2 regions of the Kitasatospora sp. NPDC023118 genome follow, and region 2 is predicted to be linked to the other one. Evidence: riboswitches for the same ligand, from Rfam matches in the RefSeq annotation. Region 2 holds a riboswitch; the other holds the start of a gene.
The links. A riboswitch is a leader RNA that binds a small molecule or an ion and turns the genes downstream of it on or off. The one in region 2 is predicted to bind cyclic di-AMP.

Region 1 (6,435 bases), on a different contig from region 2:
GTCGGGTTGGGGGGCCTGGGGGAGGGCGGTGTAGCGGTGCGGGTGTTCGGTGGCGTAGGCCTGGTAGGCGCGCAGAACGGCGGTGACGGCGTCGTCGCCGCTGCGGCCGACCGCGGCCTCGGCGAGCCGGTCGGCCAGTTCCTCGGTGACCCGGACGGCGATCAGCCGGCGCAGTTCGGTCAGGCCGCCGCTGACGTGCTTGTAAAGGGAGGGGGTGGCGACTCCCGCGCGGGCGGCGACGGAGGCCAGGGTGAGGGCCTCGGCGCCCTGCTCGTCGATGAGGGCGAGGGCGTGGTCGACGACCTGGTCCGGGGTCAGTCCTACTCGGGGCATGGGTTCGGTTTCTCCGTACGGCTGCGGTTCGGCGGGTTCGGCGGGCTCAGACGAGCTCGGCGAGGAAGGGCAGCAGGGCGTCCGCGACGGCCTGCGGGTTGTCGGCCATCGGGTAGTGGCCGGACCCCTCGATCATCACCTGCCGGGTGCCGAGCGCCGCGGCCTGGCGCTCGGCGACGGCCGCCGGGTCCGGGAAGTCGGGGTCCTTGCCGCCCATCAGGACGAGCGAGGGGCAGCGGACGGCCGCGCACCAGCCGATCGGCGCGGAGTCCCCGGTGACGTGTCCGCGGGTGGCGGTCTTGCGCCCGGGGGTGTGCAGGTCGGCGACCAGCCCGGCCACGTACGCGTCGAGGTCGGCGGGCCGGGGGCCGGGGAAGGCCATCTTGCGCAGGTAGAAGCCCCAGACGGCCGGCCAGTGGACCATCGCGGTGCCCATGACGGCCATCACGCCGCGCATCAGGGCGTTGGCCCGGTGCTCGACGAAGGCGTCGATCAGCGCGATTCCGGCGACCCGCTGGGGCGCGTCCCCGGCGAGCTTGACCACGGTCGCCCCGGTGTAGGACTGCCCGACCAGGACGGCCCGCTCGATGCCGAGGTGGTCGAGGAGGGCGAGGACGTCGGTGGCGACGGCGGCCGGGCTGTAGTCGTCCCAGACGATCGAGGACTCGCCGAAGCCGCGCACGTCCACGGTGATGACCCGGCGCCCGGCGGCGGTGAGCAGCGGGTGCAGGTGCCGGTAGGCGCGGCGGCTGTCGAGCATTCCGGGGAGCAGGACGACGGGGGCGCCGTCGCCCTGCCGGGTGTCGTCGAAGGCGATCCGGCCGCCGGGGACGTCGAGGTACTGGGTGCTCGGGGTGATGGTGCCGTTCACGGTGGTCTCCACGGGGTCGGTGCTGCCGATAGCCATAAAGCTATGGCTAATAGCCTTAGCCGTCAACCCCTTCCCCCGGTGTCCCGGGGGCGGCTCAGGCCCCCTCGACCCGGAACGGATCGTGCTCGCTGAGCAGCTTCTCCAGTCGGGCCTGGTCGACCCGGGCGACGGTGTCCGAGGACTCCTGCCGGTCCCGGATCACCTTGGCCAGCGTTAAGGCGGAGGTGACGGTGTAGAGGAGGCCGATCCCGAGGAAGGCCCTGGTCCACCCGCCGACGGGCAGGTAGGCGATCCCGGCGGCGAGGGCCCCGCCGGAGATCGCGAACGAGAGGACGGCCTGGACGTAGTACGCGGCCGTGGTGCGTGACTGCATCGGTGCGCTCATGGCGTCAGGATGCGGCGGCGCGGCCGGGCCGCACATGAGTAGGAGTACTCAGATAGACTGGGTGGATGACGGGTCGTTCGTTGACGTCCGACCACCTGCCCCCCAGCCGTCCCGGACGGATGGCTTGGAATCAGGGCCTCCTAGGATTAACGTTTGATAACGCAGCGCGGTCGTCAACGCCGTACCCAGACGGCACCGTGCGCCGTCGCCTAATCCCGCCGACCGGCCTCCGGGCAGGTCAGGGAGCCGGGGAACCACGTTCCTTGGGGTGAATCGGCGGGGCCCCGGCCCGGCCGTAGGAGACCTTCCTGCTCCGAACCCGTCAGCTAACCCGGTAGGCGCGAAGGAAGGAAAGGAGCGCGCCTCCGTGGCGTCGACGCACACCCCGGCACACCCGGCCGGCCCCGCGGCCGGTACCCAGCTCCTCGACCACCCCGGCCCGGACGGCACCGAGTCCCTCGGCACCGACGACTTCGCCCCGGAGGCCGAGGCCAACCGCCACCGGATGCCGCGTCAGACCCGCGGGGCCTCCCCGCTGCTCGGCGTCACCGCCGTCGCCGCCACCCTGGGCGCCACCGGCTTCGCCTCCGCCACCCCGGCCGCCGCGCCCGCCGTCGAGGCCGCGGACGAGGCCCCGGTCACCCTCGCCGCCGACCCCGGCCTCGCGCTCGCCGCCCGCATCCAGCAGCAGGCCGACAGCCAGCGCACCGCCGCCGAGGAGGGCGCCCGCCTGCAGGCCGCGAAGGAGGCCGAGGCGAAGGCCGCCGCCAAGGAGGCCGACGCCAAGCGCGCCGCCGACGAGACCGAGCGCGCCAAGACCGCCGCCCTCACCCTGCCGGTGAAGGACTACAACCTCTCCGCCCACTACGGCCAGAGCGCCCGCTACTGGGCCCACCTGCACACCGGCCTGGACTTCGCCGCCGACACCGGCACCCCGGTCCACGCGGTGGGCCAGGGCACCATCACCTCGGCCGGCTGGTCGGGCGCGTACGGCTACCGGATCGTCGAGACCCTGCCCGACGGCACCGAGATCTGGTACTGCCACCTCTCCTCGATCATCAAGGGCTCCGGCGCGGTCGGTGCCGGCCAGCAGATCGGCAAGGTCGGCGCGACCGGCAACGTCACCGGCCCGCACCTGCACCTGGAGGTCCGTCCGGGCGGCGGTGCCCCGGTCGACCCGGAGACCTGGCTCCAGCAGCGCGGCCTCAACCCCTGACGGAACCCCCTGAACTCCTGGTGGGAGCCCCGACGAGAAGCGGGAGCCCCTGACGCGACGGCCGAGGGCCCCGGACACCCGGGGCCCTCGGCCGTTCACTCCGCCGACTCCGCCGACTCCGCCGGCAGTTGCGCCAGGTAGGCGTCGATCTCCTCCGCCCCCGGCTCCGGCGCGAGCTCCGGGAACTCCTCCACCAGCAGCCGCGGCAGCCCCGGCACCGTCCACTCGCCGATCAGGTCGAGCGCCACCTCGGCCGCCGCCGTCTCGAACTCCCCGAAGCCCCCGGCCAGTTCGTCCGGCATGGGCCGCCCCAGCGCGTTCAGCTCGGCCAGGTTGCGGTAGCTGCGCCGCATCAGGCCCTGTTCCAGCAGTCGCCGCGCGCCGTCGGTGGCCATGCCGACCGACAGCACCCGGCCCGGCCCCCAGCCCTGCTCGTCCGGTTCGTCCAGCCAGCCGGTCGGCACCAGCGCCTCGAACCCGGCCAGCCGCTCCTCCTCGCCGAGCCCGGCGAAGCCGGCCAGCCAGTTCCGCACCGCCGCCTCGTCCGCGGTGTCCACGCCGTGGGCGTGCAGCAGCACCGCGTACAGCCGCGGCCAGGTGACCAGGTCGGCGCGGCGCAGCAGCCCGGCTGCGACCTCGCCCTGCCACTCGGCCTCGGCGTGCAGCCGCTCCTGGCGCTTGGCGTTGAGCCGCTTCGCCGCCCGCTGGTGGTCGATCAGCAGCCGCACGGCGTCGCCGTACGCGAGCGGGTCCGCATCCGGGGCGGGTTGGACGTAGAGGTGGAGCCGCTCGTACAGCAGGTGCTCCACCGCGTTGGAGGTCAGTTCGGGCCAGCCGTCGTGCATCCTGCCCTCGCCCAGTTCCAGCAGCGCCAGCACCGTGCGCAGCGGCTCCTCGGCCACCGGCGCGCGGTCCTGCTCGGCCGCCCAGTCGAGCAGGTCGGCGGCCCTGGTGCGCGGGGCGAGCCGCAGGTCTTCGTCGTTCATGTTCCGAACGGTAGCCGTCGGACGGGGGTAGGGTCGGCAGCCATGGTCCCCGTACGCCTCACCGGCCCCAGGCTCGCCATCCGCGAGTACCACCACACCCCGGAGGAACTGGACGCGCTGTACGCGCTGTACAGCGACCCGGAGGTGACCCGCTACCTCCCCTTCGAGCCGCGTGACCGGGAGACCTGCGCCGACCAGATCGAGCTGTACCTGGAGGAGGCGATGGCCGAGGAGCGGGACACCTACCGCCTCGCCGTCGTCCGGCGCGAGGACGCCGAGGACCCGGCGGACGCGCTGCCGATCGCGCACGCCAGCCTCACCCTCGGCAAGTACAGCTCCGCTCACCTCGGTTACGTGCTGAGCCGCAGGGTGTGGGGCCGCGGCTACGCGGGCGAGATCGCCGGGCTGCTCTGCGAGCTCGCCTTCGGCCCGCTCGGGCTGCACCGGCTGGCCGCCCGGGTCGACGTCGACAACACGGCCTCCGCCAGGGTGCTCACCAGGCTCGGCTTCCAGCTGGAGGGGCGGGTGCGGCACGACCTGCACAAGGGCGGCGTCTGGTCGGACTCGTACCTGTACTCGCTGCTCGTCGACGAGTGGACCGGCCCCCTCGCCTCAGGATAGGTGGGGTTAACCCCACCCCCGATGCGCCGGTCCCCCGGATGCCCCCCGACCTGCGGTTCCGCCAGACTGTACGACGTCAGCGAGTACGAACGACCGCGAGAACGAGGGGCCGGGGGCCGGGACATGAGCAGCAGCCGAAGCACGCTGGACCATGGGTGGGACGTCCTGGGCGGTCACGACGACCCGCGCCCCGCGCGGGCCCGCCGGACCGAGCAGCCGCCGCCGTTCTGGCGGGCGCCGTTCTCCGCGTCCTACTACCGCGAGATCGGCTACGCGCTCACCGGCCTGCCGGTGGCGATCGCCGGCTTCACCGTCGCGATCACCATGTTCTGCTTCGGAGCCGGCACCTTCGTCACCGTCCTCGGCCTGCCCGTGCTGGCGAGCCTGACCACCGTCGCCCGCGGCTTCGGCCGGCTGGAGCGGGCCCGGGTGCGCGGCATGCTCGGCCTGGACGTGCCCGGTTCGGCGCCGGTGCGCCAGGTCCGTCCGGGTGGCTGGGGCGCGATCACCGCTCGGCTGGCGGACGTGGCGGGCTGGAAGGCCGTGCTGTACCAGGTGGTGATGTTCCCGTGGGCGGTGTTCAGCTTCTCCATGACGCTGGTGTTCCTGCTGCTCGGCTGGACGATGGCGCTCTACCCCGCCTACCACTGGGTCTTTCCGACCTACACCGACTGGCGTGGCTACCGGCTGTACGACTTCACCGACAGCGACCACGTCCGGCACGTCCACTACATCGAGGGCACCTGGCAGATCGCCGCGTTCTCGGTGGCCGGGCTGCTGCTGGTCTTCCTGACCGCGCAGCTGGTCCGCGGCCTGACCAACGTCAACCGGGCCGCCGCCCTGGGCCTGCTCGGGCGCTGAACCCGCCCACCGTCCAGGCCCCGCCCACCGTCCAGGCCCCGCCCGCGCTCCGGATGCGGTCGGGGCCGGCCCGTGTTCGGATGGCCGGGTGGCCGCCGCACGCACCTCCGCGCCGAACCCCGACATCCTGATCACCTCCCGTCCGCTGGACGAGTACTGCGCCATGTTCGGCCTCACCCGCGCCCTGCTCGCCGCCCTGCCCGGGCCGCTGCTGGACTGCCCCGGCGGCGCGGCGGGCCTGGCCGCCGAGGCGCGTGAGCTGGGCTGCCGGGTGATCGCCGCCGACCCGGCGTACGCCCTGCCGCTGCCCGAGGTGGCGGACCGCGCCCTGGCGGCCCGGGACTCGATGGCCGCCGCGATGGCGGCCCGCCCGCACCTGTACCCGGCGACCGGCCGCTGCCGGTCGGAGCGCTACCTGCGCAGCTGGGACCGCGCCCGCCGACTGTTCACCGCCGACTCGGCCGCCCACCCGCAGCGGTACGTGGCCGCCGCGTTGCCCCGACTGCCCTTCGCGGACGGCGCCTTCGCCCTCACCCTGAGCGGCTACCTGCTCTTCGCCTACCCCGAACTGTTCGGCCCCGAGCGTCAGTTGGCCGCACTGGCCGAGCTGGTCCGGGTCACCGCCGCGGACGGCGAGGTCCGCGTCCAGCCGCTGTACGACGGGTACGGGCGCCGCTGCGGGCACCTCGACCGGCTGCGGTACGCGCTCGGCGAGCACCGGATATCCAGCGAGGTCCGCCGCGTCCCCCGCGGGGACGGCCGCCCCCGCCGGGTGCTGGTGCTGCGGGCCGCCGACCACCGCCGCCGGGAGCTGGGCGACAGCCGGATCGGTAATAGTCACTAGTCCGGTTTGGTCCTATACTCGCTCGCATGAGCGAGACCACGATCCGGCCCGCCGGGCCGGCCGACGCCGACCGGCTCACCGCGCTGATCCAGGCCTCCAGCGCCTACCGCGGCGCGTACTTCGCGATGATCGACGGCTACGTCGTGACGCCCGACTACGTGGAGCGCCACGAGGTCCGGATGGCCGTGACCGACGACGGCCGGCTGCTCGGCTTCTGCGCGCTGATCCGCGAACCGGCCGAGCTGGACCTGATGTTCGTCGCGGACGAGGCCCAGGGGCTCGGCATCGGACGGCACTTGATCGCCGACATGCTCGACC
Region 2 (6,435 bases):
TCCTGACGATGCACTCGTGGCTCGCTCCCGCCCGGCTCGCTGTCGCGACCTTCCTCGCCGTCGCGCTCTGCTTCTCGGGCTACCACGCGGCGACCGACGTCGCCGGGGTGGTGAACTTCTTCAGCTACTTCACCAACCTCAGCAACCTCGCCGGGATGGCAGTCCTGGGCTATGGCGGCTGGGCCGCACTGACCGGCCGTCGGCCCGTGCCGGACACGGTGCGCGGGGCGACGGTGCTCTACCTGGCGATCACCGGCCTGGCCTACGGCACGCTGCTGGCGAAGTACCCCGCGCCGCTGGTGATCCCGTGGGTGGACGACGTGGTCCACCGCGCGATGCCGCTCGTGGTGCTCGCCGACTGGCTGATCGACCCGCCCGTCCAGCGCATCCGCCCAACGGTGGTGCTCAGCTGGCTGGCGTTCCCGCTGGTCTACCTGGTGTACGCGCTGACCGCGGCCACGCCGTCGACTGGTATCCGTACCCCTTCCTCGACCCCGCCCGGCACGGTGGCTACCGCCGGGTCGCGGGGGCGTGCTTCCTGCTGACGGTGGCCCTCCTGCTGGTCGGGGCCGCCGTCGCCGCGGTGGGCAACGCCCTCGCCGCCCACCGCGACGCCCGGCAGGGCGCGCTGCCGCCCGGCGGTCACGCCCGGCCCGCACCGGCTGACGGAGGCTGACGGAGGCGCCGTACGTCCCTGCAGCGGCCGTCGACGTCCCGGCCGGGTGCTGCGCCGCGCCGCGCTCCGCGGCAACGAACTGCTGATGGCGAAGCCGCTGGCCTGACCGGCCCGCGTACGCGCGACGGGCCTGTGCCGTATGGGGGAAGGCACAGGCCCCGTCGTGTCGTCCGCCGGGCCGGCGGGTCACATGTGGGTGCCGCCGTCGATCCGCAGCTCGGTGCCGGTGACGAAGGCGCCGTCGTCGGAGGCCAGCATGGCGATCACGCCGGCCACCGTCTCCGGACCCGCGAAGCCCTGGCCGATGGCGGGGGAGAGCTTGGCGAGCAGGCTGAAGTCGGCGTCGGCGGGCAGGCCGGGGTTGTTGGTCATGCCGCTGTCGATGCTGCCCGGCGCGACGCAGACCGCGCGCAGGCCCTGCTTCGAGTACTCCGAGGCGATCGCGTGGGTGAAGGACTGGATGCCGCCCTTGGTCGCGGCGTACGCGGCCATGTAGGGGTGGGCGAAGCTCGCGGAGGTGGAGCTGAAGTTGACCACCACGCCCTTGTCGGTCGCGAGCAGTGCGGGGAGCGCCTCGCGGGTCACCAGGAAGGTGCCGGTCAGGTTCACCGCGAGGAGCTTGTTCCAGAACTCCAGGGTGGTCTCGTGGGTGTGCGAGGAGCGGAGGATGCCGGCCGCGTTGACCAACACGTCCAGGCCGCCGAGCGCCGCGATCGCCTCGGCCACGCCGGATACGACCGCGGCCTCGTCCGAGATGTCCAGCACCTGGATGGTCAGGCGGTCCGCGGTGCCGTCGGCGGTCGCGCGGTCCAGGGTCTTCTTCAGGCCGTCCTCGTTGACGTCGACGGCGACGACCTTCCCGCCCTCGGCGAGGATCCGGTGCGCGGTCGCCTGGCCGATGCCAGAGCCGCCGCCGGTGATCAGGACGTTCCGTCCGCTGAAGCGATCCATGGTGGTACTCCGTTCGTTCGTGGTCTCTCGACCTCGAACGACACGGTACGCCCATGTGGCATGACGTGCCAACAAGTCTCGATGTGACTTTTCGGCGCGATGTGCCATCTGAATGATCGACTGCGTACGCTGGCCCTTGTGACCGGACGCCCCTCCCTGACTCAGCGCCGCCGTGATGCCACCCGGCTGGAGATCGCCCGCACCGCCGCCGAGCTCTTCGCCGAGCAGGGGGCCGAGGCGACCACCGCGGAGGAGATCGCCCTCGCCGCGGGCATCTCGCTGCGCACCTTCTACCGCTACTTCTCGGTCAAGGAGGACGCCGTCGCGCCGCTGCTGGCGGCTGGCGGGCAGCGCTGGGTGGACCTGCTGGCGGAGAGCTCGGCGGACCTGCCGCTGCGCGAGGTGCTGGAGCGCTCGGCGGTCGCGTCGCTGACCCCGGCCGACGACGCGGCGGTCGAGGCGATGCACTGGACCCGCAGTCTGCTGCGCGACCCGCGGTTGGACGGCACCTGGCAGCGGGTCCACGCGGGCTCGGAGGAGCGGCTGCGGACGGTCCTGGCCGACCGCTGCCCGGTCGGCACCGACCCGCTGGAGCTCCGGCTGGCCGCCGCCGCGGCGACGGCGGCGATCCGGGTGGCCCTGGAGCAGTGGGCCTCCTCGGACGCCCCTGTCACCGGCCCGGGCTCCCCGCAGGACCTCGGCGCCCGCTGCATGCGGGAGCTCACGGCGGGGTTGGGGCTCTGGGCGCGGGTGGGCGGGGAGTAGCGAGGGTGGCTGGCGGCCGACGGGATTCGGCGTTCAGATGACAGATTTCGAAATCTGTCATCTGTTCTCTGTCATCTGAAATCTGAACGCTGTCATCTGTTCTCCGACGGCTCTCAGTCGGCTCCCTGCCCGCTCCCCGCTGACTGTCGGGCAGTGCTCAGTTTTCTCCAAGCTCCCGCTAGGGTTGGTGATCGCGCGCCCCGGCGGGGGAACCGGGGTGACCTCCTCGGATGTCCTGATCGGAGGGGGGCGGGGAGTTCGAGGCGTGGGAGCAAGTAGGACATGGGTCTGACGAGCCACAAGGTGCTGGCGCTGGCCATATTGATCGCCGTCGTGATGATGGCCTGCACGGTCTGGCTGTGGCCCAGACTCGCCAAGAAGTCCTGGCAGGCGGTGTTCGGTCGGATCGGAGCGCTGCTCGCCACCCAACTCGCCGTGCTCGCCGCGCTCGGTCTGGTGGCGAACAACTACTTCGCCTTCTACAGCAGCTGGGGCGACCTGCTGGGCACCGGTAGCACCGGCCCGGTGGTGATCCACAACAAGGCGGACGCCGCCGGCCGCCTCATGGTCGAGACCATCGGCCACGCCTCGGTGCAGGGCGGGGGAGCGCTGGGCCGCGAGCCCAGCCAGTCCGGTGAGATCCGCAAGATCCGGATCGACGGCAAGGTCAGCCGGCTGTCCACCGAGGGCTACGTCTACCTGCCGCCCCAGTACTTCCAGCCCGAGTACGCGCAGAAGCAGTTCCCGGCCGTGATCGTCAGCACCGGCTTCCCCGGGATCGCCGAGAACCTGATCACCCGGTTCAACTACCCGGGTGCCGCGCTCAAGCTGCTGCAGGAGGGCCGGATGCAGCCGACCGTCATGGTCCTGATGCGCCCCTCGCCCGCCCTGCCGCAGGACACCGAGTGCGAGGACATCCCGAACGGCGCCCAGTCCGACACCTACTTCAGCAAGGACGTCCCCTCGGCGATCCAGGCGAGCTTCCGGGTGTCGACCGACCCGCAGGCCTGGGCCTTCATGGGCAACTCGACCGGCGGCTACTGCGCACTCAAGCTGGCTATGCGCCACCCGGACGTCTTCCCGACCGCCGTCGCCCTGTCCGCCTACTACGACGCCGCCGACGACCCGACCACCGGCGACCTCTTCGGCGGCAGCAAGCAGCGCCGAGACGAGGCCAACCTGATGTGGCGGCTGAAGAACATGCCCCAGCCGAAGGTCTCCGTGCTGCTGGCCGGCACCAAGAAGGGCGACGGCAACTACCGGCAGGACACCGAGGCCTTCATCGACGCGGTGCACAGCCCGATGAAGGTCTCCTACAGCATGCTGGAGAACGGCGGTCACAACTTCGAGACCTGGAGCGCGCTGCTGCCGTCCTCGCTGGAGTGGTTGTCCGACCACCTCAAGGTGCCGAACCAGGCCGTCTGACGCCGAACGGTCCGAGAAGCTGAGCGTGAACTGAACCCCCGGAGCCACCAGCCCGGGGGTTCAGTTCACGCTCAGCCTGGCTCAGGCCACCCGCTCCAGCGTCCCCGCGTGCAGCTGCCCGACCCGGCCGCCCTCGCCCTCGAAGGTCCAGAAGGCCCGCACGGTCAGCTTGTTGAGGTCCATGACGTGGCTGACGGTGATCCCGCTCTGCTCCGTCCAGCTGACGAAGTAGATCTCCGGCGCGACCTCGGCGACATGCAGCAGCACGTCCTCCCACTGGCCTGCCGACTCGCCGAGGCCCTCCCAGCGCAGCCGCTTGCCGTCGGCCGAGTAGGTGTTGCGGAAGGCCGCGCCGTTGTCGGCCCGGAAGACGTAGGTACGGCCGGCGAAGGCGGGCAGGGACGCGGTCATGGTGGGGCGGGACCTCTTTTCGGGAGCGTGGGGCGGACCGTGCGGGGCGTGCAGGTCGTACAGACAGTGCAGGTCGTGCGGTCGTGCGGATCGGCTCGGGCACTTGTGCACGGCGGAAAATGTCAGGGCTCCAATTTATCCGACCGGGCCGACTTGGGCGGCCCCACGCCACGGTACGGTCCGCCACCGCGTCACCCGTCGCGGTCTGTGACCGGCACCTGGGCGTCGCACGCCGCACCTGCTTCGGCAACGGCGAGATCTACTCCGGCTGATCGCCGCACTCGATCGACTCGATCGGCGCTCTCGATCGCCATGCTTGATCGGCGCTGTTGATCAACTCAGCTACCACGCAGCGTCGTTGATCGACGCCACTGTGAGCTGTGCGACAACCGGCCCGACGGAGTTGTCCGTTTACGGACGGCCTGCCTAGCCTGCAACGGTCGTCCGCCCTCGCGGACCCCGCCGCCGGGACGCCGAGTCCTGTCCACCCGCCGGCGGGCAACCGAGCACCACAGCGGACGGGAGCGGGGGAACCAAGGTCAGCGCCCGGCCCTGCGCTCTCGCACGCGGGCCGCGGCTAGGGGTGAAGCCGCTCCACAGGCGGCCGGGCAACTGCAGCCCGAATCCGACAGCTCACCTCGCAGGCGTCGCAGAGGACTCCCATGCACCAGCCTGCCCGCCGCCGCGCGCCGCGCCACGCCCGTCCGTCCCACCGCGGCCGCGACGCCGCCCTTGCCGCCACCGGGGCGCTCGCCATCAGCGGTGCCGGCCTGCTCGGACTGCCGCCCGTCTCCGGCGCCCAGGCGGCCACCGGCCCGACCGTCACCCAGGACCGGCTCGCCCCCGCCACCATGGTCGCGGGCAAGGCCACCACTGCCTCGCTCGGCCTGCACTCCTCCTCCTGCTTCGTCGTCAAGACCGTCGGCGTCGGAGTGCGCGACGCCCGCGGCACCAACCTCGATTTCCCCGGCAACGCCACCAACCTGCAGATCTGCCCGAGCGGGGTCAACTTCACCAGCGGCGCGCGCACCCTGCCCGCCGGGACGTACACCCAGTTCGGCTTCTGGCAGGACTTCGGAAACACCTGGCACAACCTGCCCTCGCAGCAGCTGGTGGTCTCCGCCGCCGGTACGTCGACGCCGACCCCGTCGCCGACGAGCACGCCGTCCCCGACGAGCACGCCGTCGCCGACCACCGCCCCGTCGCCGACGGCCACGCCGTCGCCGACCACCGCCCCGTCGCCGACGGCCACGCCGTCGCCGACCACCGCCCCGTCCCCGACCACCGCCCCGTCCCCGACCACCGCCCCGTCCCCGACGACCAAGCCGTCGCCGACGGCCACCCCGTCCCCGACGACCGCGCCGTCGCCGACGGCCACCCCGTCCCCGACGACCGCGCCGTCGCCGACCGGCACCCCGAGCGCCACCGCGAGCCCGAGCACCCCGGCGCCGTCCTCCCCGATCGCCGGCAAGTCGCTGACCTGGTCCGACGAGTTCAACGGCCCGATCAACTGGGGTCAGCGCTGGGTCGGCGACAAGAGCACCTCGTACAAGTACGGCAACCACAACCCGGACGACAACAAGCTCGACTGGCTGAACAAGAACAACGTCACCGTCGCGAACGGAGTCGCCACCTTCACCGCCGCCCCCGGCGGGCCCACCCTGGAGAACGGCCAGCAGTCCTGGAACACCGGCTTCCTGACCACCGAGGGCTCCGCCGAGGGCTTCCAGGTCAAGACCGGTGACTACGCCGAGACCCGGGTCAAGCTGCCCTCCGGCACCGGCGCCTGGCCGGCCCTGTGGACGTGGAAGAACGGCAACGGGGAGATCGACTCCTTCGAGTACCACCCCGACAACCCGAACCTGCTGGAGCTGACCAACCACGTCAACCCCGGCAACCCCGACTACTACACCGACGCGAACGCCGTCGCGAAGGACCAGTGGGTGACCATCGGCACCTACTACGGCGCCAACTCGGTCGACTGGTACGTCAACGGCGTCAAGGTGTTCTCGGATGGCAAGGGCGTCGGCGCCAACTGGTCGGCGTACCTGATCCTCAACCTCTCGGTGTGCGCGGGCAAGTACCACCCCGCGCCGCAGGGCAACACCCCGATCACCTTCTCCGCCGACTACGTGCGCGTCTACCGCTGATCGCATCTGCAGCTGACCGCACGTAGCACGCGCGTACGTAGCGCACGTGGCGCACGG

Region 1: it holds a riboswitch for cyclic di-AMP, as region 2 does, so the genes downstream of both, ACZ3UD_RS04510 (M23 family metallopeptidase) here and ACZ3UD_RS15680 (glycoside hydrolase family 16 protein) in region 2, are expected to answer to the same signal.

What each region holds. Positions count from the first base shown of each region.
Region 1 covers NZ_JBVHHW010000003.1:22,692-29,126, reverse strand. The annotation lists gene ACZ3UD_RS04525 (TetR/AcrR family transcriptional regulator) at 1-333, opposite strand, end outside; gene ACZ3UD_RS04520 (alpha/beta fold hydrolase) at 380-1,240, opposite strand; gene ACZ3UD_RS04515 (YiaA/YiaB family inner membrane protein) at 1,299-1,589, opposite strand; cyclic di-AMP (ydaO/yuaA leader) riboswitch at 1,786-1,944, shown strand; gene ACZ3UD_RS04510 (M23 family metallopeptidase) at 1,957-2,805, shown strand; gene ACZ3UD_RS04505 (hypothetical protein) at 2,901-3,791, opposite strand; gene ACZ3UD_RS04500 (GNAT family N-acetyltransferase) at 3,834-4,412, shown strand; gene ACZ3UD_RS04495 (sensor domain-containing protein) at 4,536-5,273, shown strand; gene ACZ3UD_RS04490 (hypothetical protein) at 5,362-6,117, shown strand; gene ACZ3UD_RS04485 (GNAT family N-acetyltransferase) at 6,144-6,435, shown strand, end outside.
Region 2 covers NZ_JBVHHW010000010.1:203,908-210,342, reverse strand. The annotation lists gene ACZ3UD_RS15710 (Pr6Pr family membrane protein) at 9-545, shown strand; gene ACZ3UD_RS15705 (hypothetical protein) at 548-676, shown strand; gene ACZ3UD_RS15700 (SDR family NAD(P)-dependent oxidoreductase) at 863-1,627, opposite strand; gene ACZ3UD_RS15695 (TetR family transcriptional regulator) at 1,727-2,392, shown strand; gene ACZ3UD_RS15690 (alpha/beta hydrolase) at 2,675-3,817, shown strand; gene ACZ3UD_RS15685 (MoaF-related domain-containing protein) at 3,899-4,228, opposite strand; cyclic di-AMP (ydaO/yuaA leader) riboswitch at 4,726-4,890, shown strand; gene ACZ3UD_RS15680 (glycoside hydrolase family 16 protein) at 4,891-6,378, shown strand.